One region of the Agarivorans sp. QJM3NY_29 genome, then DNA from elsewhere that is predicted to be linked to it. Evidence: predicted binding sites of a transcription regulator. Region 1 holds the regulator's gene; the other holds the start of a gene.
What was found. Region 1 encodes LexA, which represses DNA repair genes until DNA is damaged. Its sites were predicted from a motif close to TACTGTATNNNNATACAGTA; they were not measured.
Positions count from the first base shown of each region.

Region 2: the regulator LexA is predicted to act here: its motif matches at 9,368-9,387, upstream of ACRRS0_RS11600 (YebG family protein).

Region 1 covers NZ_CP194036.2:4,492,731-4,508,473, reverse strand. The annotation lists one part of gene ACRRS0_RS20515 (IS3 family transposase) at 1-71, opposite strand, end outside; one part of gene ACRRS0_RS20515 (IS3 family transposase) at 71-320, opposite strand; gene ACRRS0_RS20510 (dihydrodipicolinate synthase family protein) at 686-1,579, opposite strand; gene ACRRS0_RS20505 (aminotransferase class I/II-fold pyridoxal phosphate-dependent enzyme) at 1,717-3,015, shown strand; gene ACRRS0_RS20500 (hypothetical protein) at 3,216-4,466, shown strand; gene ACRRS0_RS20495 (hypothetical protein) at 4,739-5,257, shown strand; gene ACRRS0_RS20490 (ParA family protein) at 5,587-6,420, shown strand; gene ACRRS0_RS20485 (hypothetical protein) at 6,410-6,895, shown strand; gene ACRRS0_RS20480 (hypothetical protein) at 6,907-7,617, shown strand; gene lexA (transcriptional repressor LexA) at 8,724-9,365, shown strand; gene coxB (cytochrome c oxidase subunit II) at 9,715-10,782, shown strand; gene ctaD (cytochrome c oxidase subunit I) at 10,886-12,475, shown strand; gene ACRRS0_RS20460 (cytochrome c oxidase assembly protein) at 12,477-13,058, shown strand; gene ACRRS0_RS20455 (cytochrome c oxidase subunit 3) at 13,042-13,917, shown strand; gene ACRRS0_RS20450 (DUF2909 family protein) at 13,926-14,129, opposite strand; gene ACRRS0_RS20445 (SURF1 family protein) at 14,122-14,850, shown strand; gene ACRRS0_RS20440 (hypothetical protein) at 14,847-14,978, shown strand; gene ACRRS0_RS20435 (hypothetical protein) at 14,975-15,499, shown strand; gene ACRRS0_RS20430 (COX15/CtaA family protein) at 15,530-15,743, shown strand, end outside.
Region 2 covers NZ_CP194036.2:2,515,105-2,530,847, forward strand. The annotation lists gene ACRRS0_RS11560 (NAD-dependent succinate-semialdehyde dehydrogenase) at 1-634, opposite strand, end outside; gene ACRRS0_RS11565 (LysR family transcriptional regulator) at 746-1,663, shown strand; gene ACRRS0_RS11570 (serine dehydratase subunit alpha family protein) at 1,660-2,943, opposite strand; gene cobO (cob(I)yrinic acid a,c-diamide adenosyltransferase) at 3,132-3,728, opposite strand; gene ACRRS0_RS11580 (exoribonuclease II) at 3,860-5,794, shown strand; gene prc (carboxy terminal-processing peptidase) at 5,857-7,869, opposite strand; gene proQ (RNA chaperone ProQ) at 7,897-8,526, opposite strand; gene ACRRS0_RS11595 (GAF domain-containing protein) at 8,608-9,087, opposite strand; gene ACRRS0_RS11600 (YebG family protein) at 9,091-9,354, opposite strand; gene ACRRS0_RS11605 (paraquat-inducible protein A) at 9,558-10,091, shown strand; gene ACRRS0_RS11610 (paraquat-inducible protein A) at 10,075-10,677, shown strand; gene ACRRS0_RS11615 (MlaD family protein) at 10,670-13,279, shown strand; gene rsmF (16S rRNA (cytosine(1407)-C(5))-methyltransferase RsmF) at 13,296-14,723, shown strand; gene ACRRS0_RS11625 (TatD family hydrolase) at 14,996-15,743, opposite strand, start outside.

The sequences.
Region 1 (15,743 bases):
GATGTGATAGTTCGCCACCGAACGCTGAGCCATCAATCGACGCTCACAGGGCTTCACCACTTTTTTGCCATCGCCTCTGAGATCACCTCTGCTTTAAGGCGTTCTTCCGCATACATCTTTTTAAGCCGTCGATTTTCATCTTCGAGTTCTTTCATCCGCGCCATAAGGGATGCGTCCATACCGCCGTATTTCGAACGCCACTTGTAAAAGGTTGCGTTGCTCATTCCATGCTCACGACAGAGCTCAGGAACAGGTGTACCAGCCTCAGCCTGCTTGAGAATAGATAAGATCTGACTGTCCGTGTAACGTGACTTTTTCATGTTGAATCTCCTGTATTTACTATACGAGAAAATTCTACTTTTGCATGGGATTAATTTTCGGGGGGATTACCAAATCGCCATAGCGTGAGTTAAACGATCGCTTGTTAAGCAGATTTCCCCACTCTTTGTTTATAAGAAGTAGAACATGCACTTTCTCTTTTCTCTGCACTGCTGCATCATATACGGTAGCCGTTAGATCACATGGCTTCGTTGTCTTGTGCCAACTCGCCTCCAGCCTACGCAGCACCTCTCGCCGTTCTGGCAAAGCAAGCTAGGCTGAAGTACAGATACAACAAAGTCTTATCACTTTGAACCTTTGCTGTTGTGCTACGAATATCGTCCATATACTTTCCCTACAGTGAGCGTTAAGCGAGCTCGAGCTCTGAAATCAGCTTTTGCACAACGAGCTTGGATTGACTGTTTAGTCCGGTCAAAGGAGCTGGTAGACACGGGGATTCGGCATAGCCCAATAGTTCAGCAGCACTTGCCATTACGCGCATTCCACCGAGATTATCTGAGAACAGTTGCCACAGTTGGTCATATTTTAGGGAGAGTTGTTTCGCTTGCTCAGGGGTGCAAAGTTTCGCTTGCTCAAACAGATGTTGAGCCGTTCTTGGGAACAAACCGGCTAGAACGGAATACCAAACATCACATCCGGATTGAATGCCATTAGAAGCAAAGGCGTCACCACTAATGCCAATCGTGACATTGTCTGGCACAAGTTTTTTCAGCTGCTGAACTCTGCGTTGGCCCTGATCTTCAAATTGCATCCCTGGGAACTTGATTGACTGCACCATTTTCAGCTTTGCGACCTCTGCATGGAGCTGGTCACTAAAGGTAAAGTGAGTGGCGGCTGGGTTGTCATATACACAAATCGGGATCGAAACACTTTCAGATACACGGCGATAGAGTTCATAGACTTCCTCATCGAATAGCCGTTGATAAGAAATTGGCGCGAGTAAAAGTCCTTTGGCTCCGAGCTGCTCCGCTTGCTCAGCATTCGCGAGCACATCCCTTAATCGCAAAGACCCGATGCCGACCAAGACGGGAATATCTCCCGCCATTTCGACAGCAGTTGAGATCGCATGATGTTTTTCTTGTGCGTTTAAATAAGGATATAAACCTGTCGAGCCTAACGCACATATAGAGTCTACTTGTGCATCGATTAATCGACCTAGAACCTGACTATATGCGGTAACATCCACTCGCTCATCCGGCATTGGGGTAATAGGGAAAGCACTGATTCCATTAAATATCATAGATAAATTCCTTTCATTACGTGTGTTTATAGAGAGCTAAGAGACAATAATGAAAAAACCACTAACAAGTGATATCTTAGTTATAGTCATAAAACTTTATTGTCATGGTTTGATATAAATATTGTCATAGGACAAAGATGAAGGTCAAGATAAAAGGGCAAACCGGACAGGAATTATTTGAGTCTGTCCGTTGTTCAATTGCGTCGGGGCATCTCAAAGAGGGGGACGCGCTGCCACCTGTAAGAGAGCTCGCAGCAGAAGTCGGTGTTAATAGAAATACTGTTGCAGGCGTATATCAGCGCCTTGTAAAATCAGGTCTCGCCGAGACTAAAGGCCGTTTAGGGACGCGTGTGAAATCTCGCCATTCAACCCAACAACAAGACGGCATAACAGAAACGAAATTAATGGATCTTGCTGACGGTAACCTCCGTAAAGAGTGGTTTCCAAGCCTTGACCAATTAGCTGCAAAAGCGCAATTAAGACAATTTGTGTATGGTGAAGCGCCCATTTTGCCTGAAATTGATCAGTTTGGTCGTGAATGGTTCAAGGACGTATGTCCGGCCAATATGGGCCTTTCGATAACAAGTGGTGCGGTTGATTCATTGGAACGCCTGATGTCGGCCCATCTATTACCTGGTGATCAAGTTATAGTCGAAGACCCTTGTTATCTGGGGTCATCGACGGCAATCAAGTTGGCAGGTATGCATCCAGTCGGGGTTAGCATTGACTCAGATGGGATGGTCGCCGATGAACTTGAATCCAAACTCAGCAAAGGTGCTCGTGCGGTACTGATTACCCCAAGAGCGCACAACCCGACGGGATGCTGTTATAGCAAACAACGAGCAGAAGCGATTCGAGAAGTTCTCAGTCGCTATCCAAATGTACTGGTGTTAATCGATGATCACTTCGCATTACTTGCTGAGCAACCTTACTACAATTTAATTCCCGAAAACTCATTGTATTGGGGTGTTTTTCGCTCAGTCTCAAAAGGGCTGGGACCGGATCTCAGGCTTGCTTTCGTAGCGGCTGATCCAGTTACAACTGAACGCCTTCAAAGCCGACTGACTATTGGTATGAACTGGGTGAGTCGTATCCTGCAATCTTTAGTTATCACCGCACTGAAATCTGACAGTATCGACCAGCAGCTTCAAGTGATGAGCCAACACTGTAGACAAAGGAACCAATGGTTGATTGAAGCACTTGCAGCGAATGGATTATCTATTCAAGGTCCTGTTGAAGGTGTAAATTTGTGGGTTCCGGTCAATGGTGACCCTCAAGCCAGCGCATACGAGCTATCTAAGCATGGTTGGTTGGTGAGACCTGGTAGTCAGTTTGACATTGATGGGAAAGCGCTTGGATTACGAGTGACTACAACTAAACTTAGCCAAGAGCTTGCTTTGCAGTTAGCTAAAGATATTGTGCAGGCTCATAACTAACTTTGTGTAAGTGGATTTAAACACTTGGATACATAGTATCGACTACAGAATGCAGTCTTTTAACATACATAAATTGAAAATGCCTAGGTTGTGTATAAACGAAGTAGTGACACTAATTAACTAATGCCGCTGCATCTGAGCGTAGTTGATATGTTACAAAATCAATGAATTTTTTGAACATCAGGCAGTTTAGGCTCTATATGAAGAAACTAATTGTACCGTCATTCATCGCATTATTAGCTGGCTGTCAAGTCACGCCTAACCAGCTTACATCTGATATTGATGTGAGTTCCAACTTCAAAGAGACTAATATCCCTGTTGGTACTTACGTTTTGGCAATCAACAGCTACAATGATGAACAAGATATTCAGAACCAGACATATGGTCCATCAATTGAGTGTGCGAAATACATCATCAACGACTTGACCAAATACGGTTTCAAGCGCGTTTACAACCAGCAGAATGCTGATTACATCATAGGTTTCAACTGCAACTTTAAAGTGTTCATTCACGATGAAGGTTATACAGCAGAAGCTAACTATGGTGATGACTTTAAAACTAGCAATTCACGTATCATTTCCACGACTGGAGCAGGTTCTCTAAATGTTCACTCGAACTCTATTGACACAAAAATAACCTCATTCGACATTAAAAATGCTTCATCGAGTCATATTATCTCGACTGCTGGTATCGCGATTTATAAAAATCATGATGCATTCAGCTATCGTGATCGTGAACTACTTTGGGCAGGTTCAGCAATCAGTCAAAGCTTTAGCAGCCAAAAAGATAAGCGTGTTGCTAACAATAAAGATTTGATTCAATCAGTGTTGACACAGTTCAATAATAAAGAAAATTCGGGTGACTTCCACGGCCACCCGAACAAGGTTATTACACTACCTTACTTAGCTGATACCAACTCAATTAATGAAGAACAAGCCAACAAACCATTTTTGTACACAATGGAAGTAGATTGGAATAAACGTAACCAAGCTCTCGGCTATAACGAATACTTCTACAAACCGTGGCAGACAATTTACGACGGCGGTAAACGGATTGTGTATAAAGGTGAGAAGGACGATTTGCTTGCTATCTCTACTGAATCATTCGTAAACGAGGGTAAAGGGGGGGTAGTAACGTTAACGTTTGGATGTCCGAGTAAGTCCCCAATACTTTCTATTATCTTTAGAAAAGAGAGCCTAGATGTAGGTTCGCTTTATGACGTGTACATCTATGACGGATATGAGCACAGTAAAATTAAGGTACAAGCTTCAGCGACTGATCACAGTCTAGTGTTTGTAGCTACTAGCGAAATCATTGAAGTGTTAGCTTCTGGTAACGGTAGAAACAAAGATTATGTAACAGTCGTACTTCCAGATCTAAATAAAGAAATTGAATTTCGCAAAGAAGGTTTCGAAGAAGCTATGACGATTGCCTATCCCGAATGTAATTAATCAAATTATCTAGGTGTCACGCCTATCTGTTTTTACTTTATAGCTTGGTGCTTTAGGGATAAGGGCGGGAGCCACTACCCAGCACTCAATACCGTTCTTAACTAAATGACGGTGTAACCAAAATTCACAAGGGCCAGCTTCATAAACCACGCAAAGATGAGTAGCCAAGTCTTTGTATTTTTTGATAAGTTTGTTGATACCTCCTACTTTATGAAGTGGCAAATCTTGTAAGATCGCAATATACAAATGCTATACATCACAAGGAGAGTTTTGTGTCTGATATGGAGTTATTGGTTGAAGCGGTTAACAACCTTGGGAATCCAAAACTAACAGATTTTGTAACACTGGGAGTTGCTTTGATTTCCTTAGTTATTTCCGTGGTTGCTTTGTGCTTCACAAAGAATCAAAGAGATATCAGTCAAAGGGTTGAGCGTCTAAAGATTCATATAGAGCTATTGGATATTTTGCATTATCTTAAGCATTACAATGGCTCTTGCGATGATTCTTCCGAGGAGTATTTTAGTCGTTTGCTTAAACTTAAGGCCCTTTCAAAATCTGCATACTCAGAAGAGGCTTCAAACTTTATAAATACAGTTCTAACCAATATGCATAACATGCCGGTTCGGTATGCTGCTTGCCTGGAAGAGGTTTCAGAGGAAACAGCAAGAGCCCTAGAAGCTATGGGGGTTGATCCAAATATTCATGATGCCTTAGCCTGTCAGTATTTTGAGCTAAAGAGATTCTTCCAAGAAACAGCTTTTGTAGAGTTTGAGCGCCTATTTCCGGTGTAAGTGGTGCATAGCAGTCACATCAAGTCGCTCTTTGAAAAGTGCGGACAGGGGACCTCAAGACTAGGCGGTATCCCGTTTTGTGCTCGCCTAGCTTTAAACCAAATGCAGCTAGTTTTATCGCTACAGCAAAAAGTTGTGAGCTCTAACTCATTTATGCCCCATTCTAAGCTAGAACGGTTCTGTATCTCATTTCCATACGAGATTATTTGACCTACTTTTTCTTATGTAACAAAGTGTCTATGGATTAGGTGGCGATTCAATTGTATGTTTGTGAAGTACCTGTGTATGGAAGTGTGAAGTGAAAATCAATGTAAATAAAGGAAGTTATTTTGAAGGTTATTAGTTTAATAAACATGAAAGGTGGTGTTGGTAAAACAACATTATCAGTAAATATTGCAGATAGCTTATCGCGTAGATACAACAAAAAAGTATTGATCGTAGATATTGATCCTCAGTTTAACGCTACTCAATGTCTTTTCACTCCTGAACAATACATGAACCACCTAAAAGAAAAAAAAGAAACTATCACTGATCTCTTTGATAAGGAAACTAAAATCAGTGTTAGTGTGGTCAATGGCGCATCTAAAAACACTGCGAAAATACTCGCAGATATAGAGCCAGTAAAAGTAAAAAATAATCTATGGTGTTTGCCCGGAAATTTAGAGCTGTACAGGTTAGAGATTGCACCCGGTGAAGGACGTGAAAATAGACTTAAAAAGTACCTTCAAAGCAATCAGGAACAATTTGATTATGTAATAATAGATACACCACCAACGCCATCTTTATGGATGACAAGCGCATTAATAGCATCAGATTATTACTTAATACCTGTTAAGGCAGATCCCATTTCCTTAACAGGGATAGATTTGCTGAATAATATTGTAAGAGAAAAGAAAGACGACCTTGATCTCTCTATCAAGTGTATTGGCTTAGTTTTAACTATTACAGAGAAAGGTACAAGAGTATATAATTCTGCTAAAAGCACTATCGCTTCGAACTCAAGGTGGGGTAGTTTAATTTACAATAGAGAATTACCTAAGCGTACGGAAGTAGCAGGTAAACAATTAAACAACTTTATTTTAGATTTGAGTGACACAGCAATTAAAACCGCTCTGTCGGGCATTGTAGATGAAATGCTTACAAGGATAGACGATGAAAGTTAGAGATAAAAACAAAGTCTTACAAGCCGCTAACTTTATTGAAGAGCTAGCTTGGCTGTTGAATTCTAAGAAAAAAGTAGATCTCGAAAGTATTTCAGAGCTGCTCCGTAGTCAAATTGAACCTGCTAAGTCAGTAATTCCTGAGGTTCAACAGGTCAATAAAATGAAACATTATATAGGTGTTTTGCCATTTCTCCTGCAGGACAAAGAGTTGTTTAGGACAAACATGGATATTGTAGAGTTTGCAGAAAACCTATTTAGTATCAAAATGTCTAGAAATGATCGACGTTCTCGATACGAGTTAATTGGCTTTATTGTTACAGAGATTACAAAAGTAGACAAAGATAAACTATTAACTGTGATGGATGCATTATCCGTGTTGACGGAAAGTGACGACAAGTTAATTCAATTCAAAAAATCTCGTAATGATATAGATTTCTCTTGGAATGAAGCGATTTCAAAATTAAATGAATCTTGATAGGTAATTGAATGTCTAGAGAGTTATCAGCTGACTTAGAACAGTTAGTCAGATTTATAAAAAACTATAACCTTCAAGGCCTTGCTGAAAACACAGCTATGTTGCCTATTATTTCCAAAATACATAAAAAATATTTTTCCCTATTAGCTTTGTTAGTTGAGCTTAATAGCCAAGATCTCGACAATAACGGCTTTAACAATAATGATGATTGTAAAAACTATCTCTTTGAGTCTTTGTCTGATTTAGGGAACAGCTTTTTTCTTACCTTTAATGGTGGGTATAAGGCTTCTAGGCTAATGTTGCGGAGTTCAATTGAGACTTTTGCAAAAGGAATTTCAGTGGAAGAACTGCCAGACATAACTTCTGAAAAGCGTGTGTACAAAATATTTGAAGAGGCTTCTAAAATTAGTTTGTTTTCAGATGAACCTCTTAAATCATGCTTTAATGACATAAAAAAACAGTATTCTGATTTATGTGAGGATACTCATACTGCCCGAAAATCAAACATGCAACACATATCCGCTCTAAATTATTTTCCTGCCCAAGATGTTGAAAACGCGAGGGAAATTTCGGACATATTTGTATCGCTGACACAATCTTATATTTTTATTATTTCAATGAAATTTAATCAACAATTTCATCAAATACACCATGTTAACAAGTCCAATATAATGAAGGCTATAAAGAAAAGTAACCGTCCTGTGGTATTAAACGTACTTTAATTTAAACAACGCATATAATCGGGTAGCCGGAGGTGTCTAACCTCCAGCCCCCACAACACCCTGCATGCGGCTCCGCACAGGGCGTTTCCTGAAAACGGTTAAAATACAACGGCCGATTAGCTCCTTTGCATTCCAATGATGGCTTCTGTTTTTTGCGCCATGACTCCTCAGTCCGGTCGGATACGGAGACAATGAGCTGCACAGGCTCCTCATTGATTTTCAGGTTCAGGCCTTCACCATGTCCCAACCATTACGATGGGCGTTGGGCTACTATGCCGTCTGCTGACTTCTGCTTAATCACCGTTTGAGTTACCCCAAATAGCGCTATCGTTGTTCATCGTATTTGCTCACTTAAGTTGATGAGACTTAAGTGCCAGGCCTGTTTGAGCTAGCGGCCAAGCTAGTGAGTTTAACGATCGCCTGTTAAGCAGATCTCCCCAGATAAGAACATGTACTGTCTCTGCACTGCTGCATCATTTACGGTGGCCGTTAGATCACATGGCTTCGTTGTCTTGTGCCAACTCGCCTCCAGCCTACGCCTCATATGATGTTCTTGTTCATCAGCTCGCAGATTTGCGTCCGGCTTCCTTCAGACATTCCCTCGCGGCAATGCCCTTGCCATTCGCTAGTAGTTAGCGTTTAATAATCAAAATATTATTAAACGGTGACCTTCCTACAGAGGACTTTCACCTCATTAGTTCATGCCCATGCTGGGCGTACACAAAAAGCTGCACCTGACATCTTTTGCTACGCTCAATTGTGTATGTCGTGTAGCTCCATTTTGCAAAATTGCTCTCCGCAAAAACTGCAGGTGAGCTTGGCGTTACCTTCCCATACTTTAACTAATCCGTTATATCCTAATTTAGTAATGTAACTGACAAACTTATGTCCAAAAATGAGTTGGCTAGACTTTTCGTATCCTTCTTTATCCCAACCTCTGCTTATTTGTGATGGCGTCACAAAATATCGGGTGTAGTTTCAAAGTAGCGGTAAGAGTTCCAATGAAACTGAAACCTACACTTAAGCTGTTGATTCGAGATAAAACCTTGCTTCATTAATCATGCTGTATATACTAACAGTGTGCTGTATAAACTTACAGGTAGATTATGAAACCCTTAACGCCCCGTCAAACCGAAGTGTTTGAATTGATCCGTCGTAACATTCAAGACACAGGCATGCCGCCAACTCGCGCTGAAATCGCCAAAGAGCTGGGCTTTCGCTCGGCCAATGCTGCCGAAGAACATTTACGCGCCTTAGCTAAAAAAGGGGTGATTGAGATGATCCCCGGCGCTTCGCGCGGGATCCGTATTAGCGAAGACCATTTACCTGCTAATGCCGCGAATGACGAGCCAGAAGAAATCGGCTTGCCGCTGATTGGACAAGTGGCCGCAGGTGCCCCTATTTTGGCACAACAACATGTTGAGTCGCACTATGCGGTCGATGCTAATTTGTTTCATCCGCATGCCGATTATTTATTGCGGGTGCAGGGCATGAGCATGAAAGACATCGGAATTATGGATGGCGATTTATTAGCGGTGCATAAAACCAACGATGTGCATAATGGTCAGGTGGTGGTGGCGCGCTTAGACGATGAAGTCACTGTGAAGCGCTTTCAACGTGACGGGAAAATGGTCTACCTTCATCCCGAGAACGAAGCACTTTCAACTATCGAAGTTGATTTAGAGTATCAAAGTGTTGATATTGAAGGTTTAGCGGTGGGGATCATCCGTACCGCAGACTGGATGTAGTTACTCCCTAAAACTAAGTTCCCTTCTTTTTAAAGCCCAAATTATAGCAATTTGGGCTTTTGTCGTTTACTTCACAGCTTTTATTTTAAATGTCTATATTTATAACATTATCTTTACAATTATTTAACTAAGCGTCTATTTTATAAGCAGTAAGGTATTTTAATTGCGAAGCCTTGCTGCTTTGGGAAGGGAGTTTTCCCTTATTTTGCGGCCACTTTATTATTGTAAGCAGCGATGTTTGCAGTGAAGTGACCGGCCTTGGCTACGAGCAAAGGAGAGCGCTGTGGGCCGATGGATACCGCTAGTATTGCTGGCATGTTGGGTGAATCAAGCATGGGCGCAACAAACGATGTCGTTCAATTTACGCCCTGGTGTCACCGCCATTAGTGAGCAGGTTTACGGCTTGCACATGACTATTTTTTATATATGTTGTGTCATTGGGCTGGTGGTGTTTGGGGTGATGTTCTGGGCGATTTTTCATCATCGAAAGTCCAAGGGAGCCGTTGCCGCACAATTTCATGAGAGCACCAAAGTTGAAATTGTCTGGACGATAATTCCCTTCATCATTTTAATCGGCATGGCGATTCCTGCCACAAAAACCTTATTAGCGATGGAAGATCCTTCCGATGCCGATCTCACTATTCAAGTCACTGGTTCGCAGTGGAAGTGGCACTACCGCTATTTTGATCATGAGCTGGAATACTACAGCGTGTTGGCCTCGGATATGAAGCAAGTACAGGGCAAGCTTGCTAAGCGCGATAACTACTTATTGGAAGTAGATCATCCACTGGTGCTGCCAGTCGGCAAGAAGGTTCGTTTTTTAATGACTTCGGAGGATGTGATCCACTCCTGGTGGGTACCCGACTTTGCGGTCAAAAAAGATGCTAATCCGGGTTTTATTAACGAGGCCTGGACCAAAATTGACCAGCCGGGGATTTACCGCGGCCAATGTGCCGAACTTTGCGGTAAAGACCACGGCTTTATGCCGATTGTGGTGATTGCCAAACCTCAGGAGGAGTACCTTGCTTGGTTGGCTCAGGCCGAAGCCGCTTATGTAGAGAAGCAGCAACAAGAGTTGGCCATGGTGGCGTTGACCATGGATAACGAGGAGCTGATGTCCTTAGGCAAAAGCGTTTATGAGAAGACTTGCGCCGCCTGCCACCAAGCCAATGGAGAAGGCCTGCCAGGGGTATTCCCAGCCTTAAAAGGCAGCCCAGTTGCGACCGGTGATGTGAACCAACATATCGACATGGTGGTGCATGGGGTGGCAGGAACCGCGATGCAGGCCTTTGGTAAGCAACTCGGTCTGAAAGAATTAGCGGCAGTTATTAGCTACGAGCGGAATGCTTGGGGGAATGATACGGGCGATATGGTGCAGGCTAAGGATGTCGCGGCAGTACAAGACGCGGCCAAGTAGCCATGGTTGGATAAATCGATTGGTGATAGCGGAACGACTAAGGACGTTGCCATGTTCAAGTACGACACGACGCGGCGCAATAGGCAATAGAAGGGAGAGTTAGATGAGCGCGACCACGGAGCTTAACCCGCAACAGGTAGAACATCACCACGCACCGCGTGGCCTATTGCGCTGGGTATTAACCACCAACCACAAAGACATTGGCTCAATGTATTTGTGGTTTAGCTTTGCCATGTTTATTACCGGCGGCGCGATGGCGATGGTGATCCGTGCAGAGCTATTCCAGCCGGGCCTGCAATTGGTGGAGCCAAACTTTTTTAATCAAATGACCACCATGCACGGCTTAATCATGGTGTTTGGCGCGGTGATGCCCGCCTTTACTGGCTTAGCTAATTGGTTGGTACCGATGATGATTGGCGCTCCCGATATGGCCTTGCCTCGTATGAATAACTGGAGCTTTTGGATCTTACCCTTCGCTTTTACCATGTTATTAGCCTCGTTATTTATGGAAGGGGGCGGGCCCAACTTTGGTTGGACGTTTTACGCGCCACTTTCCACCAAATATAGTCCCGATAGCACCGCCTTATTTGTGTTTTCAGTACATATCATGGGGATCAGCTCCATTATGGGCGCGATTAATGTGATTGTGACCATCATGAATTTGCGTGCCCCCGGTATGACTTATATGAAATTACCCTTGTTCGTTTGGACTTGGCTGATCACCGCCTTCTTGTTGATTGCGGTGATGCCGGTGTTGGCGGGAGCTGTGACCATGGTGCTTACCGATAAATACTTCGGCACTTCGTTCTTCGATGCCGCAGGCGGGGGCGATCCAGTATTGTTTCAGCATATTTTCTGGTTCTTCGGCCACCCCGAAGTCTACATCATGATTTTGCCTTCATTTGGCATTATTTCGGCGATTATTCCCGCTTTTTCTCGGAAGAAACTCTTTGGTTATGCATCGATGGTGTATGCCACTGCCTCGATTGCCGGTTTAAGTTTTGTGGTTTGGGCCCACCATATGTTTACCACGGGGATGCCGGTGGAAGCCGAGTTATTCTTTATGTTTTGTACCATGCTGATCTCGGTGCCAACCGGGGTTAAGGTCTTCAACTGGGTTGCCACCATGTGGCGCGGCAGTCTCACTTTTGAGACCCCGATGCTATTTGCCGTGGCCTTTATCGTACTTTTTACCATTGGCGGTTTCTCTGGTTTGATGCTGGCGATTACGCCAGTGGATTTTCAATACCATGATACTTATTTTGTGGTGGCGCATTTTCACTATGTGTTGGTGACGGGGGCTATCTTCTCGATTATGGCGGCCACCTATTATTGGCTGCCGAAATGGAGTGGCAAGATGTATGACGAGGGGCTGGGGCGCTTGCATTTTTGGTGCTCGCTGATATCGGTGAATGTATTGTTTTTCCCGATGCACTTTCTTGGTTTAAGTGGTATGCCGCGGCGTATTCCCGACTATGCGCTGCAATTTGCCGATGTGAATGCCATCGTCAGTATTGGTGGTTTCGCCTTTGGTTTGTCACAATTTATCTTCCTGTATCTGGTGATCAAGTGTATTCGCAGCGGTGAGCCTGCGCCAGCGAAGCCTTGGGAAGGCGCGGAAGGTTTAGAGTGGGATAATTTGCCATCACCTGCGCCCTACCATAGTTTTACTACGCCGCCGGAGATTAAATAACATGGCTGCCCACCGCCGTTTAGTGCTTCGGCTGCTATTGGTGGTGGTGGCGATGTTCGGCTTTGGTTTTGCTTTGGTTCCGCTTTACGATGTGTTTTGTAAGGTGACAGGGATTAATGGTAAAACCGCCAATCAGGCCAGTGAGTTAAGTACTATTGCGCCTCAGAAACGCAGTGTCACGGTGGAGTTTATCACCTATGTACCACGCGCCTTAAATTGGCAATTTGGCCCGACGGTAAATCGAATTAAGGTTCACCCAGGGGAAAGCCTATTGGTTGACTTTAGTGCGACCAATCAGAGTGCTCAGACTACCACGGTGCAAGCGGTGCCTTCGGTCAGCCCCGGTTTGGCGGCCAATCATTTTAAAAAGATCAGCTGTTTTTGTTTTCAACAGCAAACGCTTGCCCCGGGACAGCGGCAAACGATGCCGCTGAATTTTTATATCGATCCAGAGTTACCCAGAGACATTACCACCATCACTTTGGCTTACACCCTATTTGCGCTTAGCGCGAATGAGCCGGAGCTGAGCAATACGGCGCAACAGCGTGCCGATGGAGAGCAGAGCAATGACGCAGCCTTATGAAAAATATTATGTTCCCGCCCAGAGCGTGTGGCCAATCATGGGGGCTGTGGGCTTATTTTTAACTGCGATGGGTGCGGGCTTTACAGTACAACAAATGGGCTCAGAACTTAACTATGGTTTGTGGATCTTGGGCTGTGGTTTTGTGGTGCTGATTAGCATGCTGTTTGGCTGGTTTGGCAATGTGATTAGCGAAAGCATGCAAGGCCACTATAGCGCGCAAATGGATCGCTCGTTTCGCCAAGGCATGAGCTGGTTTATTTTCTCTGAGGTGATGTTTTTTGGTGCCTTCTTTGGCGCTTTGTTTTATGCCCGAATGATTGCGGTGCCGTGGCTTGGCGGTGCCGGCAATAATGCCATGACCGCAGCGGTATTGTGGCCTGAGTTTGAAGCTATTTGGCCATTACTCGATACCCCTGGGGGGATCCAAACTGAGGCCATGGGTTGGTACGGCTTACCATTGTTGAACACACTTATTTTGGTGACATCTTCAGTTACCTTGCATTTCGCTCATGTCAGTTTAGAAAAAGATAAACGCACGCCCTTGAAGTTGTGGTTAGCCCTCACCTTGGTATTGGGCTTTTCCTTTTTGTTTTTTCAAGTTGAAGAATACCTACATGCCTATCAGGAATTGGACTTGCGTTTAGACTCCGGTATTTACGGTAATACTTTCTTCTTGCTCACTGGTTTTCACGGTTTACACGTCACCCTTGGTGCCTTGATGTTAACGGTGATGCTGCTGCGGGTTTTAAAGGGGCATTTTAGTGGCGATAAACATTTTGCGTTTATGGCGGCCAGTTGGTATTGGCACTTTGTTGATGTGGTGTGGTTGTGCCTATTTCTATTTGTTTACGTGTTGTAAGTGTCCGTTTAGTAGGGGCGAGGATGAGGTTGAATAAGGCCAGTGGCGAGGGCAAGTAAGATCAGGGCGATAATTAGCACGCTGAATAGCAAACGTCGCCCAAGGTAATGACTCATTGGTTTATCACCGCCTTTAAGCATTACCCGCAGCGCCATCAGCATATTAAGCATCACAATTAGGATAAATACGGTAATCACTATTTTTATGAACATCACTAAGCTCTCTTCATCGATGAATAAAAAACCAGTGTCTTATCGGCTACTGTCGTTTGTTGTGCTGATGGTGGCGCTCATCGCACTTATGCTCAAGCTTAGCTTATGGCAATGGCAACGGGCGGAGCAAAAGCAAGTTTTGTTAGATCAGTATCAGCAGCAATCACAGCAAATTATTAGTTTAGCTGAGGCGGTGGCGCAGGGCGGCAAGGCTTTTCAATTAGTGACCCCGGGCGAGCTTAAAGTGCTTGGTCCGCGCCTATGGTTAGACAATCAAATTCAGCAGGGCCGAGTGGGTTACGATTTATATTCATTGGCGCAAACTGCACAAGGTAAGGTTTTGATCCGCCAAGGCTGGCAACCAGCCAGTTATGATCGCCAGCAACTGCTGTGGCCAGTCGAGGGAGATCAGCAGGCCGAAGTTTATCGACTTCGATATATTAGCTTACCAATATTGGCCAATTCACAGCAGTGGTTAGAGGTATTACCACAAGGTTTACGCGCTCAGCAGCTCAACCTCGCGGGTCTTGCCCAGCAATGGGGAATTCACTTACTGCCGTTTATCTTGGATCGCCAAATTGACACTTCGCCGCAACAGTTAATTGCAATGCCCGTGCAAAAGCATCAGGCCTATGCCTTGCAATGGCTATTGATGGCGGTAGTGGCGTGCGGCTTTAGTATTTACTTCCTTAAACGTAGCTACGGAAAGGAGTCGCGATGAGCAGCCAATCGCAAACCATGCTCAAGTTAGCGGCAGTATTCTTGTTGCCGCTGCCTGTAAATGGCAGGGCTGACAGCTTGTTCAATATTGATTTCATCAAACGCAGTTATGTGAAGGAGTTGCGATGATCAGCCAACAGAAAACTATGCTCAAGTTAGTGGCGGTGTTTTTAGTGCCGATACTGTTGGCTTGGTTAGTGCTAAAAATGGGGTGGTTTGAGCGGGGCACCTTAAGCCATGGCGAATGGCTAGAGCCGCCAGTGCAACTGAGTGATTATCCGCAGGGGAAGTGGTCGATTGCGCAGGTGGTGGCCAAACCCTGTGAGCAGGATTGTCTGCAGCAATTTCAGCTGCTCTCCAAGGCTTGGATGGCTTTAGGGATAGCCAAGCAAAAGACCCAGCGCTTGGCTTTGCTGACCAAGGCCGCCGCTTTAGATGAAGCTTCGAGCTTGGTTGAGGGGACCCAGATTGCTGCATTGAGCTTGGCCAATAACCAGCAGCAAGCTTGGGCACAATACGATCAACGCTGGTTGGTGGTCGATCCCACAGGCTGGGTCATTATGAGCTATCAGCCGCAGCAAGGTTATACGCAGGTAAAGGGGCTTATTTCCGACCTGCAGCGTTTGATTAAAAACTCCCGTTACCAATAAAAGAGAGGGGCTGAGCAGAGGAGGATGACAATGCAAAAAGGATTAATGGCTGCAATGTTATTGGCCCTAGTGGTGATTGGCCTTGGCGCTTTTACCCGTCTCACCGATGCGGGTTTGGGTTGCCCGGATTGGCCTGGTTGCTACGGGCATTTTGCGGTGCCGCAAACTGAAGCACAATTACAGCATGCAGCGGTCCATTTCCCCGAGCGTCCCTTAGAAAGACAGAAAGCTTGGCATGAAATGA
Region 2 (15,743 bases), 2.0 Mb from region 1:
CTTCACCAACCACCACGTTAAATACACCTTTGGGGATACCTGCTCGGTCGGCTAATTCGGCCATAGCCAGCGCTGATAAAGGCGTGAGTTGGGCAGGACGAACCACAAAGGTACAACCCGCCGCCAGTGCCGCAGCCGCCTTACGAGCAATCATTGCATTTGGAAAGTTCCATGGAGTGACCGCCGCCACAACTCCAACCGCCTGTTTGATCACGACAATCCGTTTATCTGAGGCGGGACCGGGTATCACGTCTCCATAACAACGTTTACCTTCTTCGGCGAACCAATCAATGTACGAAGCGCCATAGGCTATTTCACCTTTGGCTTCGGCCAAAGGTTTACCCTGTTCAAGGGTTAAAATAGCGGCAAGATCGTCTTGATGCTCCAACATCAGCTGATACCAGCTACGTAATAGTTTTGCTCGCTCAGCAGCTGCCATATTAGACCAAGCTTTAAAGGCAGCCTTGGCGGCAGCAATCGCACTCTCCACGCCTTGAATTCCAGCATCGTCTACTTGAGCTATTGCTTGTTGATTGGCCGGGTTATATACAGAAAACTGCTGTTCGCTAGCCATCCATTGGCCGTTAATGTAAGACTGATGACGAACTAATTGTTGGTCGATGATTCTATCCATGGCTCTGGCCTCATGTACGAAGTTGAAATAACAATTTAGCGTTATTGAATACCAAGTAAAAACAATGTTAAATATCAAACAATAAAACTAAAGTTTGAATTAGATAAAACTATGCTCGATCCAAATAATGGCAAACAACTCAGCGAATACGATTTACGTCTATTGCGGGTATTTAAAGCGGTAGTTGAACACGGCGGATTTGCTGCCGCAGAAAATGCCTTAGGTATTACCCGTTCCACCATTAGTGTCCACATGTCTAGCTTAGAGAGCCGCATGAATATGCGGCTCTGCGTACGAGGCCGCAGTGGTTTTGCTTTAACCGAGCGTGGGCAAACGGTTTATCAGGCTTGCTTAAGGTTATTTTCAAGTATTAGTGAATTTAGTGCCCTCGTCGACAACCTTGGCAAAGCACTCACCGGTGAGCTAATTATACTGTACTCCGATCTCCTTGATCGCTTGAGTATTCAAAAAATTGGAAAAGCTATTGCCTTAATTAAGCAGCAGGCGCCTAGCTTATGTATCTGCCTGAACATGGATACGGTCGCTAATATTGAAGCTGCCCTTATCAATAATAGGGCTCACATTGGCTTTTATCCGGCTTATCGAAGTATTGATGGGCTGACGAGCCAAGTAGTCTTTAGTGAATCCTTATATTTATGCGCAAGCGAACAATCGGAATTATATGCGATGAATGATGGTAATATTGATAACGAAGAACTCTCCAAGCATGCCGCCATCCATCCCGGCATCGAGCTAAACCCAATGGGAAGAGCGCAGCTACAAGCCTTAAATTTTGGTGCAAAAGGCTATCAGTTTGATAGCCGTGTGGCCTTGATCCTCTCAGGTGCTTATATTGGTTATCTGCCTTTGAGTGAGCTGAAGGGTTATTTAGAAACAGAATTGATACGGCTGATAAAACCAGCGGAATATAGCTACCCTTTCGAACTGAGCTTAGTGCATAAACAAAATCCTAACGATAAAGAGAAGGTTCAGTTGGCTATGGATAAACTCAGTTTGGTATTCAACTAAAATTGTTTATGTTGCATGGTTGCAATAATTGCTTCGTCGGTGGGCAACATTGCGGTTTTGGACAAGAACCCCAGTTGTTGAATACTATCATCAGCGGAATCAAATACGATCCCCTGTTGCGCACTCACCGTATTTCCCGAGACAGCCAAAATAGCTGATTTAACTGCACTCCCCGCGCCCGTCGAGACTTTCATTGCACAACCAGCCTTCGCACCATCACAAAATACACCCGAGATGTCCCCTACCATGGCATTAATTGCCCGATGAATTGCGGCAAGGTCTCCGCCCAACAACCAAGTTAATCCTGCCGCTGCGCCCATAGATGCAGTGGTAGCGGCACATAAAGCCGACAGTTTGTTTTGTTTGGATTTAACGTAGATAGCAACGAGGTGGCTTAGCATCAGCGCTCGGGTAAATTGCTCGTCACTGAGTTGGCGTAATTCGGCAAAAGCAATAATAGGCATGGTCGCTGCTATTCCTTGATTACCGCTACCGGAGTTACTCATCGCAGCATGTGGTGCGCCCCCCATGCGAGCATCTGACGCAGCGGCTCCCAAACGCATGGCTCGCCCCATTAAATCATCGCTCAATAAGCCCTGAGTAATTTGTTGCTGTAAACTTGCTCCTAAGGCTAGCCCATACTCTCCGGTCATCCCAATGCTGGCCAACGCTCGATTTAATTCCGCGGCACGTTTTATAAATATGATTTGATTAAGCGGGACCTGAGTTACAAATGTATAGATCTCAGACAGCGTTAATAATGGCAAAGGTGGTACCGCCAAATGCTCACCACAAGCATTGTCCGTCACTTGCGGGCTCCGCTGACCGTTTACTTCGATATATTCAAAATGAGTATGTGATTGCGCAATACACACTTCAACCAAAGACTCACCAAGACCAGCTTGGACAACGGTATACAATACATCTGGATGAGAAATCATCTCAATCTTGACACGTTTTTGCACGAGCATCTGGTTCGCTTCAGCTAAGTCGGCACTGGAGATATCAGCCAGTACCTCCAAACCCTTATCGGCATTCCCTGTACAAGCTCCTGCCGCAGCAGCAATGGCAAGACCAGCTTTACCTGTGCCTGGAACCATAACACCCATCCCATTTTTATAGAGATTGGGCGTGACTTTAACTTTAAGGTGATCTGGTGTGGCACCAAGAATTTGTCTTGCTTTCGCGCTGGCCAAAGCGACTGTAACTGGCTCGGTGCAACCCAAAGCGGGTACAACTTGAGACTGAACGAGGTTTATGTAAGCTTGCCACTGGTGCATAAAGCTATCCAACTGATTAACTGATAAACCATGTTAACCTCGACTCACTAGAAAAAACTGGCTGATTTAGCTAATAAAAGAGAACGATTGAGAAATAAATTCTCAATCTAACTCAACTTATAGTATTTAAATTTATATTTTGATGAGTGCTCAATATCATTTCGCGCAAATAATTGATGATTGAATATCTACCAGTCAATCCCTTTACGTGCTTTGATGCCATTTTCGAAGGCATGTTTCTGACTTTTTACTTCTGATATGGTGTCGGCAATTTCCAAGAGTTTTCGATGACAAGCTCGTCCAGTCACAACAACTGTTTGTTCTCTTGGACGCTGCGCAATAGCTTCAACAACCTCATCAACATCCAAGTAGTCGTAGCTCAACATATAGGTGAGCTCATCCAGCAAAACCAGGTAAATGGACGGATCTGTCAGCCACTGTTTACAACGCTGCCATACTTCCTCGGCCGCTTGGCGATCTAAGTCGCGATTTTGCGTTTCCCAAGTGAAACCAGTCGCCATCGTCGCAAATTCTACACCATGTTGACTCAGCAACTCGCGCTCACCGCAGTCCCAACCGCCTTTAATAAATTGAGCGACTACCGCCTTAAAACCATGGCCCACAGCGCGGGTGACATTGCCAAATCCGCCAGTGGATTTTCCCTTGCCGTTTCCGGTAATCACCAGTAGTAAGCCACGTTCTATTTGCGCTTGTTCAACTTTAGCATCAACGTTTTCCTTTATTTTTTGTTGGCGCTGTTGGTGTTTTTGCTTGTCTTTACTCATCTACAATCCATTTAGTTGACATCGTATTAGTAAGTGTAACTCGCGGGAAAGCCAACAAACCAGTACTGTTTCTCTAGAATAGCTAGAAACCTTTGGGTATAGTGCCTGCACAATGTATGACGGATCCCTTTATGCTTAAAGATAACCCTCTATTAGCCCAGCTGAAACAGCAAATTAGAGAGACCATTCCCACGGTTGAAGGCGTGGTGAAAGCCACCGATAAGAATTTTGGTTTTCTACAAACCGATAATAAAAAAAGTTATTTTATTTCGCCTCCTTCGATGAAGCAGCTGATTCATGGTGACCGAATCAAGGCCGCAATCCGTGAAAATAATGGCAAAGAAGCCGCTGAGCCAGAAACTTTAGTGGAAGCAGCACTAGACAGCTTTGTTGCACGGATCAAGTTTGTTGATAATCGCACTAAGGTGATCGTTGACCATCCACTGATTAATCAAGCCTTGAGTGCAAGGGTGAAGAAAGGTAGTGATTTCACCATCAAGCAAGGAGACTGGGTAATCGCTCGTTTGTTGAAACACGCACTGAGAGATAAGCAGTTTCAAGTCGAGATCATTGAATTTATTGCCGATAGTGATGACAATTTTGCGCGCTGGAAAGCAACCACGCTAAAACATGGTTTAGTTTGGGATCAACCTGATCTTACAGAGCCACTTGAACTCATTGATCCTCAAGAGGCACGCCGTAACGTAGTCGATGAGCTATTTTTCACCATTGATGGTGAAAGTACCAAGGATATGGACGACGCGATTGCGATTCAGCGTCACGATAATGGCTGGTGTCTTAAGGTAGCTATCGCAGACCCCAGTGCATATTTCAATCCAGAGAGTGAGTTGGAAGCCGCTGCAGCAAAGCGTGCTTTTACGTTGTATTTGCCTGCTCGTACTGTGCCGATGATGCCAAATCAATTAGCCAACGAAAAATGCTCATTGCACGCGGACCAGCAGCGGCCCGCTTTAATCTGTGAAATGAATATTAGCTTGGACGGTGAATTACTTGATGATGCCACGTTTTATCTGGCGACTGTGGAATCTAAATATCGTCTTAACTACCAACAAGTTTCCGATTTTATAGATAATGAAACCGGAACGTTTGATGGTTTAGAAGATTTGCAGCAAGCACTAAGCCAGCTTCATCAACTTAGCGAACAACGTTATCATTGGCGCGCTGCACATCGTTCAGTATTTGGTGATCAGGCTGATTATGAATTTGTTCTGGACCATAAAGGGCAAGTCATCGATATCCTTCGTCAATCACGGCGCAGTGCTAATCGAATGGTGGAAGAAGCGATGGTGGCTGCCAACATATGTGGTGGACGATTGCTTGATGAACGACTCGGTCACGGGGTGTTTACCTGCCATTCTGGTTTTAAAGTTGAAAAACTAGAAGGCCTGGTTGAACTACTGAAAAAGTTTGAGTTTAGCGTCGACAGTACACGATTGGATGACTTGGATTATTTCTGTGAATTACGTAGAAAGATTAGTCAATCGGGGAATAAGACTTTAGATCAATTAGTAAAGCGTCACTTCAACTTCAGTGTTTACAGTGCGCAGTGTCAAGCCCACTTTGGCTTAGGTGAAGCCAAATACGCGACCTGGACGTCACCAATTCGAAAATACAGTGATTTGCTGAATCATCGATTGATTAAAGCAGCAATTAGAGGTGACCAAGTTGACTCACCTTTAACCGAGGCCCTCACTGAACATTTAAGCGATTGTCGCAAAAAACAGAAATTTGCAGAAAGAGAAATGGCCAACTATCTCTACTGTGAATATTTCAGTGAACAAGCTGCCACAACCAGCTTAGATGCAGAAATTACGAATGTGAATCGAGGGGGCTTAAATGTTCGCTTACTTGATAGTGGAGCCACTGCGTTTATTGCTAAGGGGAAATTAGCTAAATCAGCTGAAGAGCTAAAAATAGATAATGAAATGGGCTCCATCTCAAGTGATAGCTACCATTATAAAATTGGCGATATTATTCAGGTCAAAATTATAGAAGTTAAAAAGCTGCAACAATCCATATTGGCTAGCCCTGTATTCTCTGATTAAGCGCTTGTCATCAACACAAAAGCCAGCGTAAAAGCTGGCTTTTTTTTAGGTGGATTACATATTTAACTGTTCTTGCTGAGCGCCAAATAGTCTAAAGAAATTTCTGCAGCTTCATCTAAAAAAGCGTCATCAATTTCAAAATCCTTTGGTGCATCATCTAAACTTTTAACTGGCTTTTTACCCAAACGAGTCAAGCGCTCATTTAATCGAACTAACTGCTTCTGTTCTTTGTCATCGCGTTGGGCGACTCGAGTTTTCTCGTTGAGACTAATCTCAACCATATCCTTATCTTTTCGAAAATCGGCAATATCATTAATAATATACTGAAACTCAGGATCATGACTGATTCTCGCTAAATGCTTCTTCTCAAGGGTCGCAATATACGGATGAATATTACTTAATACTTTATATTCCGCAGGTTTGATCTTATCCCAAGGTAAGGCATTTTTCTCTAAGCTTTCTCCGGTTTCTTCCGGCAACAATGCCACCGGGTAAGCAATGTCAGGGATCACACCTCGATGTTGAGTACTGCCGCCATTAATTCGATAAAACTTAGCAATTGTATATTGTACATGGCCAAGTTCGTTTTCATATAAATCATAAATACGGCCTAAACCACGATGCTGTTGCACAGTACCTTTACCATAGCTTTGTTCGCCCACAATAATTGCTCGGCCGTAATCTTGCAGTGCTGCAGCAAAAATCTCAGACGCTGACGCGCTATAACGATCGATTAAAATAACCATTGGGCCATCGTAATTCACATGGTTACTGGTATCGCTATTGACACTAATTCGTCCCAATTGGTCTCGAACTTGAACCACCGGACCTTGCGGGATAAATAAACCAGTTAACGCAGTGGCTTCGGTCAACGCGCCTCCGCCATTACCACGAAGATCAACCACTAAAGAGCTAATATTTTGCTCTGCTAGTTTAGCCAGTTCTTTGCTCGCGTCCTTGCTCAGATTAACGTAAAAACTAGGGACATTCAGTACCCCTACTTTCTTTCCTTCAATCTCTAATACTTCACTTTTAGCGGCGCGATCTTCCAGACGAACTTTATCGCGAACGATGCCAACAATTTTAGTTTTACCGTCGACCTTGCCATGAGAAGATAATATTTCTAAGCGAACCGTAGTTCCTTTAGGTCCTTTGATAAGATCGACAACATCATCTAAACGCCAACCGATAATATCAACAAATTCGCCTTCGCCTTGTGCTACACCAACAATTTTATCGTCTGGCCCTAATTGGTTACTCAGCGCCGCAGGGCCTCCGGGAACCAAACTACGAATAATGGTGTATTCATCTTCGCCCTGCAGTACTGCCCCAATCCCTTCTAAAGATAAGTTCATCTCCATTTGAAAGCGTTCGGCGGTACGGGGAGAAAGATAACTAGTGTGAGGTTCGATACTGCGAGAATAAGCATTCATTGCAGTTTGAAAAACATCTTCACTCGAGGTTTGTACCAGACGTTTAATCGCGCTGTTATAACGTTTTGCTAAAATTTCAACGATTTTATCGTGGTCACGCCCCGCCAATTTAAGGCTTAGTGCATCGTACTTAACTTTTAATCGCCATAGCTCCTTGACTTCAGCTTGATCTTTTGGCCAATCTGCCTTGCTACGGTCAAATTGAAACTGTTCGTCTTTACTAAAATCCATTTGCTCGTCAATCACCTGCAACGAATATACTAATTGCTGATAACGACGTTTTAGCGACAAGTCAAAAATAGAATAAAGCGGTTCCAAACGGCCAGCTGGAATATCTTGGTCTAAAACATAACGATAACGTTCAAAACGAGCAATATCTTCTTTTAGAAACAAGCTACGATTGTAATCAAGTTGTTGGATGTATTTATCGAAAATCTCACTCGATAATTCATCGTCAAAGGGAATACTACGGTAATGCGAGCGAGAGTAGAGCGCACTTATCCTTTTAGCCGCTGTAGCATGTTGACTTTGCTGACTTAATGTCGGTAAAGCTTCTTCGCTTAAATTAGCCGTTTGAGCTAACAAAAATGTTGAATAACAGAGTGTTAAAAAAAACAGCCAAAGACGGCTCGAATATTTCATAGGCACCTATCTCACTACTAAATTAATTTATGCAACGATATGCTCAGCTTTCACTTTTACTAACATACCGCTTTTAAGCGTGACCGCAATGCCATCTTTACTGACTTCGGAAATCTGCCCAGGCATAGGAGTCTGACCAACTAATACCCTCACTTCTTTGCCTGCAACCAAATCTTTACTATCAATTTTCTCGATTGGTTTTTTCTCTACCGCAGGTTTACTAACACTGGCTTTGGGTTTCTCGTTGCGTTTTACATCAGCTTTTGCCTTACGCTCAGCCAATTTAGCTTTGTTAGCTTTTTCTGCTTGCGCCTTTTTGTGAGCAAAGGCTTTATCTTTACTCTCTTTTAAGGTTTTTTGTGCATGTTCAACATGCTCTTGCTCAATCTCTGCACCTTCAACGCCGTCTAGGTCAACTCGTTTGGAGCCCACCTTCACGCCATGTAAGTAACGCCAACTTGAAGTGTATTGACGTAAAGCTGAGCGCAATACGGTATTACTGATTTTTTCATCTTCTTTAAGACGTTCAGCTAAATCCTGAAAAATACCAATTTTAAGTGGCTTAGCTTCACCTTCCGTCGAAAAACAAAGCGGAAATTGAGTCGCTAAATATTGAATAACTTCTTTACTATTTTTCAGTTTATTAGTTTGTTCCATGATGACCTTTCTTATACATCTTTACTGGTACAGCGATAGGGCTGATTTCGGCTATTATAGTGAGGGTATATTGAAAAGCCATTAAAAATGCACTTCTGATAAGTTATTTTCTAGCTCTTTAACTAAATACTCGATACCAATTTGATCAGAATCGTCGAATCGTGAAAGCTGTGGGCTATCGATATCAATCACTCCTATCAGTCGACCATTTAGATGAAACGGGACCACGATTTCCGACGCGCTTGCGCCATCACAAGCAATATGGCCGGGAAACTGGTGGACGTCGGGAACACAGATAGAGCTTTGTTTGGCGAAGGCTTCTCCGCAGACACCTTTGCCCACAACAATGGAGCTACAAGCTGGTTTGCCTTGAAAAGGACCTAACAACAATGTGTCGTTGCTTTGATTAATGAGATAGCAGCCGACCCAATTAATATGCTCTAACTCCATCCATAACAAGGCCGAAAAATTAGCCAAATTAGAAATATAGGGTAAATCTCTATCAAGCAAGGCTGAAATTTGCTTGGCGAGGGTTAGATACCTGCTAGAAACTTGCTGCAAGCGCTATTCCTCTTCTGCTTCAATCATTGATTCCGAAAACTCTTGGCCTTTTAATAACTGTTGCACCGCATTGCGTTGCAAAGACAAGAAGTAACCTAGGTTTTCAGCTTGCGCCTCACTCATTTTAGGATCGGCATGTTTCACTAATAAAGTAAGCTGATCGGCGACATCTAACATCTTGTCGTAACTGTCGGCTTGTTTTTTTGAGCTAAAAGTCATTTTTTCTACACCGTTACGTTCGACGACATATTTAATAATTACAGCCACGGCTGCCTCCATCTACTGTTTTTATGTACAGGTTATTATGCATCATCAATCACAAAACTACTAGAGAGAAAAATTATGCAGTATTCTGTAGCTTAGTTGAGCTAATATACATAACTATGAATTCTTTAGAAATATCAAAGCTGTCCATTTGCCCTAGCTGTGACTTGTTGCTCGAAAAGCAGCAACAATGTAAGGCTGGCCAAGTGACCACTTGTCCCCGCTGTGACCAGGTGTTATTTCGTGGTTCTTCGCTTCGTTTTTCAAGTCAACTAGCGCTTTCTTTAGCCTGTTTAGTCATGGTTATTCTCGCCAATACCTACCCGCTACTCAGCTTCACAGTATTAGGGATCCCTAACTCAGCAAACATACTGCGTGGCACGGTATTATTGCTGGAACATGGGCATTATTTAGTCGGCTTTTGTGTTTTTCTTGCCAGTTTTATTGCGCCAATCTTACTTTTTAGTTTAGTTTCTTACACGTCTTTTAGCCTCGCAATCGCTTGGAAATCGCCCGGTTTGGCTACCGCGCTGCACTTTCAAGACGACTTAATTGATTGGAGCATGATCGAAGTGTATATCGTCAGCTTTTTAGTGGCCTTAGTTAAACTGGTTGATTTTGCAGATATCCACCTAGGTTACGGGCTATGGTGTATTTGTACCACCTTGTTTTTGTCCACTTATTTGGTTCAACGCTATCGAGCGGCTGATTATTGGGATCGTTATGTTCACATCAGCTAAACAACTCGGTTTAAAGTTATGCAGGCATTGCGAATTAACGATGCCAGTTGAACAGGCGACTTGTCCACGTTGTCATATGCCAGTGCATAGTCGATTACCGAATAGTTTACAGCGCTGTTGGGCTTTCGTTATCACCGCTACCATCGGTCTATTCCCTGCGAATTTATTACCGATTACGGTGCTGACTACTCGGGGGGCTCCGCAATACGAAACCATTATGTCGGGAGTCGCTTCATTGATTAAAGATGACATGGTCGGAATTGCCATTGTGGTTTTTGTCGCCAGTATTGTTGTTCCGGTCATGAAACTCATCGGCTTAGCGGTCATATTATTAAGCTTACATTTCCGTTTTAACTTAACTAACAAGCAACGTATTGTTATTTATCGGATCATCGACATTATAGGTAAGTGGTCAATGTTAGATTTATTTGTATTGTCGATTATGATCGCGGTATTTGAGCGTAATAATTTGGTTGGCGTGGAAGCGGGTGCAGGGGCAACTGCCTTTGGTGCAGTGGTGCTATTGACCTTATTTGCTGCGAAGTCTTTCGATACCAGACTCATTTGGGATAAAGAAATTGAATAAAATTAGTACCGCAGAGTATAAAAAAGAACGAATTATTTCTCCCATTTGGCTGCTACCCATTTTGGCTGTATTACTCGGCGGATGGTTACTATTTAAGGCCTGGTCAGAAGCGGGGATAAAAATTGATATTGTTTTCGAAAGCGCCCAAGGCATCACAACAGGTCAAACCCAAGTATTTTACCAAGGGCTCGATATCGGTGTGGTTAAGTCAGTCAAACTGGGTCCTAAACTTCAGGGCGTGGTGGTAAAAGTTGAAATCAAACGCGAAGCAGAAAGTCTTCTTACTAGCGATGCCCAGTTCTGGTTAGTTCGTCCAAAAGCATCAATCACCGAAATTAGCGGTTTAGATGCCTTAGTATCCGGAAACTACATCGAACTAAATCCAGGAACTGGAGAACTTGCCGAACAGTTTGTCGCGCTAAATGAGCCTCCCAATATAGTGCGTGGGGAAGGTTTAAACTTAAAACTAAGTGCCGCTGATTTAGGTTCTTTAAATATCGGCTCCGGTATCTACTATAAAAAGATCAAGGTTGGGGATGTACAGCGATTTCAGCTTAAAAATGACCTACAAGTTGAATTTGACATCTTGATTAAGCCGCAATTTGCACATTTAGTGAAGACTAATTCGCACTTTTGGAATGTAAGTGGTTTTAAAGCCGATATCTCTCTGGACGGGATGCAAATTAGCAGTGAAGGTTTAGCCAGTGTTATTACGGGCGGGATCAGTTTTGATAGCCCCCCAGATTCTCCTGTCGCAGTCAAGGGTCACCAATTTAAACTTTTTAATAACTTGCAAGAGGCCCATCGCGGCAAAGTCATTGAAATTACCATGGCAAAACAATATGGCCTGATTGCGCAACGTAGTAAATTGCTCTATCGCGGCGCTGTCGTCGGTTTCATTACTGAGATAAACACTAACAGTAGCCAAGATGATTTTGTGGCCAAAGCTCTAGTTGAACCCAAGTACGAAGGGCTGTTTAACCAGAGCACACAACTGGTACTAATTAAACCGAACATCAGTCTTAAGGGGTTCAAAAATATTGATGCTTTGATCGGTGCAAAACAAATTGAAGTCTATAGCGACCCCTCCCCTCAAGAACTACAAAATAGCTTTCGATTATCGCAAACCGTAAAACCACCTTTAGGCAGTAAGTCGTTACGCTTACTAAGCGATAACGTGCGCGATCTTACCATTGGTAGTCCTGTTATCTATCAAGGCCTGAGCATTGGTCAATTAAGTAATATACGTTTAGTTAAGCGTCATTTTGAGATAGATGCCTTTATTGAGCCTGATTATGTATCACTGGTTTCAAAAAATAGTCGTTTCTACTTACAGAGTCCCTTAGCTCTGCGAGCTGACATCAATGGTATTAGTGTGGAAAGTAGTGGCTTAAGTGGTTTTTTAAACACGCCGATTGTCTTAATGCCGGGAACAAGCACCACCGCTTCGACCCAAAAACAATTCACTCTCTACCCAAACCAACAAGCTGCGAAACTTTCTAAAGAGAAATCGCAACCGGCGCTTAAGTTACGTTTAATGACTGAAGAATTGGGCTCACTTGGAGAAGGCTCGCCGGTTCTATACCACAAATTACCGATAGGAAAAGTGAGCCATTATCAATTGGCCGCGAATGGCGAGTTACAAATTGATCTTATCATTGAAGGGCAATATAGACACCTTATCACCAACCACAGCCGTTTTTGGCACGCATCAGGCATCGAAATTCAAGCCAGCCTTGATGGGCTATCAGTGAATAGTGAGTCGCTCAAAAGCCTAATGATTGGCGGAATAAGTGTTGACCAGTTTGATCAATTAGCCAAAGAAACCCAGAGAATAGTCCACAAAGATAAGCAATCTGCGACCAAACGACAACTGACCATCAAGCTGCATAGTCAAGATGCTCAAGGTTTACGCCGGCATATGCCAATAAAATACCAAGGCCAGCAAATTGGAAGAATCGTCGATTTAAGCTTTGACGATTCGCTCAGCGGATTAACCGCAACAGCTGAACTTGATTATCCTTATTATCGTAATTTTGCTCGAACTGGTAGCCTCTATTGGCAAGAGAGTGCACAGCTCAGCCTTTCTTCTGTTAAAAACTTAGACACGCTAGTAAAAGGTGACTTTATCAGTGCCTTACCTGGCAAAGGTCAGCCTAGGCTAGAATTTAGTTTACATAAACAGCAACCCAATACCGATCGTAAGGCCTTGATTGTGTGGCTTAGTGCTAGCCACTTTGGTTCTTTGAAAGTTGGTAGCCCAGTGTTATATAAGCAATACCAGGTGGGTAAAGTCGATGCAGCTAAGTTAAGCCTTGATGGTTCTAAAATCATGGCTAGACTGAAGATAAACTCTAAATATCGTCACTTAGTGAGAGCCAATAGCCTTTTTTGGAATGCATCCGGTATCGATGTGAAACTGGGTTTAAGTGGCGCAGACATTCGAGTGGATTCAATGGAAACACTACTCAGTGGGGGGATTGCTTTTGCAACTCCAGATAAACTGCCCTTAGCGAAAGCAGCCGCAAACGAAGATAAGTTTGAATTGCAGTCCACTTATGATGAAAAATGGCTACAATGGAGCCCATCAATTCAACCTTAACTGAAATCTATTTATTTTGTCGAAAACGATTAACTTTCCCAGCCAGTTCATTTCGCGTATTGAACAAGATCTACCTAACGATTTGAGTTTGGCAAGCTTTAAAGACATATGCCAACAACCTTTGCGCAAGAGTATTCGAGTCAATACTTTAAAAATATCGGTCTCGGCATTTATCAGCCTTGCAGACCAACTTGATTGGCAATTGCAGCCTATTCCTTGGTGTGAACAAGGCTTTTGGATCGATCGTGCAGAAGACAGTGTTTCTTTAGGTAATACTGCTGAACATATGGCCGGGCTATTTTATATCCAAGAAGCAAGCTCGATGTTGCCAGTGAGTGCTTTGTTTAATTTTTACCAAGGACAAGACGACAGCCTCATTTTGGATGCCGCCGCCGCCCCAGGGTCAAAAACCACTCAAATTGCCGCTCAGCTCAACGGTTGTGGCGTCATCATTGCCAATGAGTTTTCAGCTAGTCGAATTAAAGTGCTTAGTGCAAACTTATTACGCTGTGGTGTAAATAACGCTGCTATCACTCACTTTAGCGCGGAAGTATTTGGCCAGTGGATGCCTGAAAAATTTGATGCCATTTTATTGGATGCACCATGCTCTGGTGAAGGCACCTTAAGAAAAGATCCCTTAGCCTTAGAAAACTGGAGTGAACAGCACCTGAGCGAGATCTCCGCCTTACAATTTAAGCTCTTGGAAAGTGCTCTGTTTGCTTTGAAGCCTGAAGGCTTATTGGTATATTCCACCTGCACCCTCAATCGACAAGAAAACCAGCAAGTTATCTCCCGCTTGATGTCTGAATATCCGAAGCAGTTAGCCCCACTTCAACTTGCCGATTTATTTCCCGGTGCTGAGCGAGCCTTAACCGAGGAAGGTTACTTGCATATATGGCCGCAATATTTCGATAGTGAAGGCTTCTTTGTTGCAGCCCTGCGTAAAACAACGCATGGATTGTCAGCAGAGAAAATACAAAAAAATATTAAGGGTTTTACTTACCATAAAGCCAATACCAAACAATGCCAAGCGATTAAACGGCACTTTACGGATGGTTTTGCTTTAAGTCTGCCAGAATCCTATAGCGTATTTATAAAGGGCGACAGCTATTGGTTAATCCCCGATACGTTCTTAGCCATAAAGGATGAAATGCGTTTTGAACGAGTTGGTCTAAAGCTTGCCGAATCATTCAAGCAAGGTTTTCGAACCAGCCATGATGCGATCACCAGCTTAGGCGCTTTGATCGGGAAAAATACGGTCACACTTGATGAACAGCAAGCACATCACTTTTATCAGGGAAAAGATATCGCCTACCCAAATAGTAATCGTGGTGAAGTAGCCTTAATTTATAAAGACCAAGTGATTGGTTTAGGAAAGTGGATCCGCAACAAAATTAAGAATGCTTACCCGCGAGAATTGGTCAAAGACAAAGGCCTATATTGAGTTTGCAAAGTCAGTGTTGACAGCTAGACTTATACCAATCTGATTCATCATATGAGTAACTTATTGCGCACAATAAATCTGCCGATAACGAGGCATGAAGTGAAGTCACTAGTGACTCTAACTACAAGATACATAACCCCGTTAGCAGTGATTTGGGCCAACAAAAATGAACAGATAATTAGTTAGATTGGAATTAAATGATTATTAGCGCAAGGCTCTTTAAAGAGCCCTTCCCCTACTCTCCACTCAAGGATTAGAGTGGAGATGTCTTTTTAAGGTTTAGCTAAACTAAATAACTCAAAGAAATTATGACTGGTCTGTTCTGCGACTTGCTCAAAACTGATGCCTTTGATATTCGCTAAACACTCCGCTACCACCCGGGTATAGGCTGGTTGGTTCTCTTCACCGCGATGTGGGATCGGCGCTAAGTAAGGACTATCCGTTTCAACGAGAATACGTTCGAGGGGGATCTGCTTAAAGGTCTTTTGTAATTCTTTTGCTGAATTAAAACTAATAATGCCAGACGCTGATATATAAAAACCCATTTCGATGGCCGCGAGAGCCATCTCTAAACTTTCGGTAAAACAGTGTAATACACCGCCACATTGCTCTGCCCGATGCTCAGCCAATAAACGTAGGGTATCGTCTCGAGCATCACGAGTATGCACAATTAAAGGTTTGTTGTATTCAACCGCTAATTGGATCTGCTCAATAAATACAGTCTGCTGTAACTCTTTATGTTCTTTTGCATAAAAATAGTCTAAGCCAGTTTCACCCACAGCAACCACTTTAGCTTGCTGAAGATATTGAGCGAGTAAAGCTTTATCGAAGGCTTGCTCTTGAACATACAATGGATGCATACCACAAGAGGCAAATACATTATCGAATTGTTCGACTTTTTCCATCATCGCCGGAAACTTATCCGGCGAAATAGCAACCGCCAAACAATAATCGACCCCCGCTTGTTTCGCTTTACTTAAAGCATCGGCGACATTGTTATGTTTGCCTGGGTAATCTAAT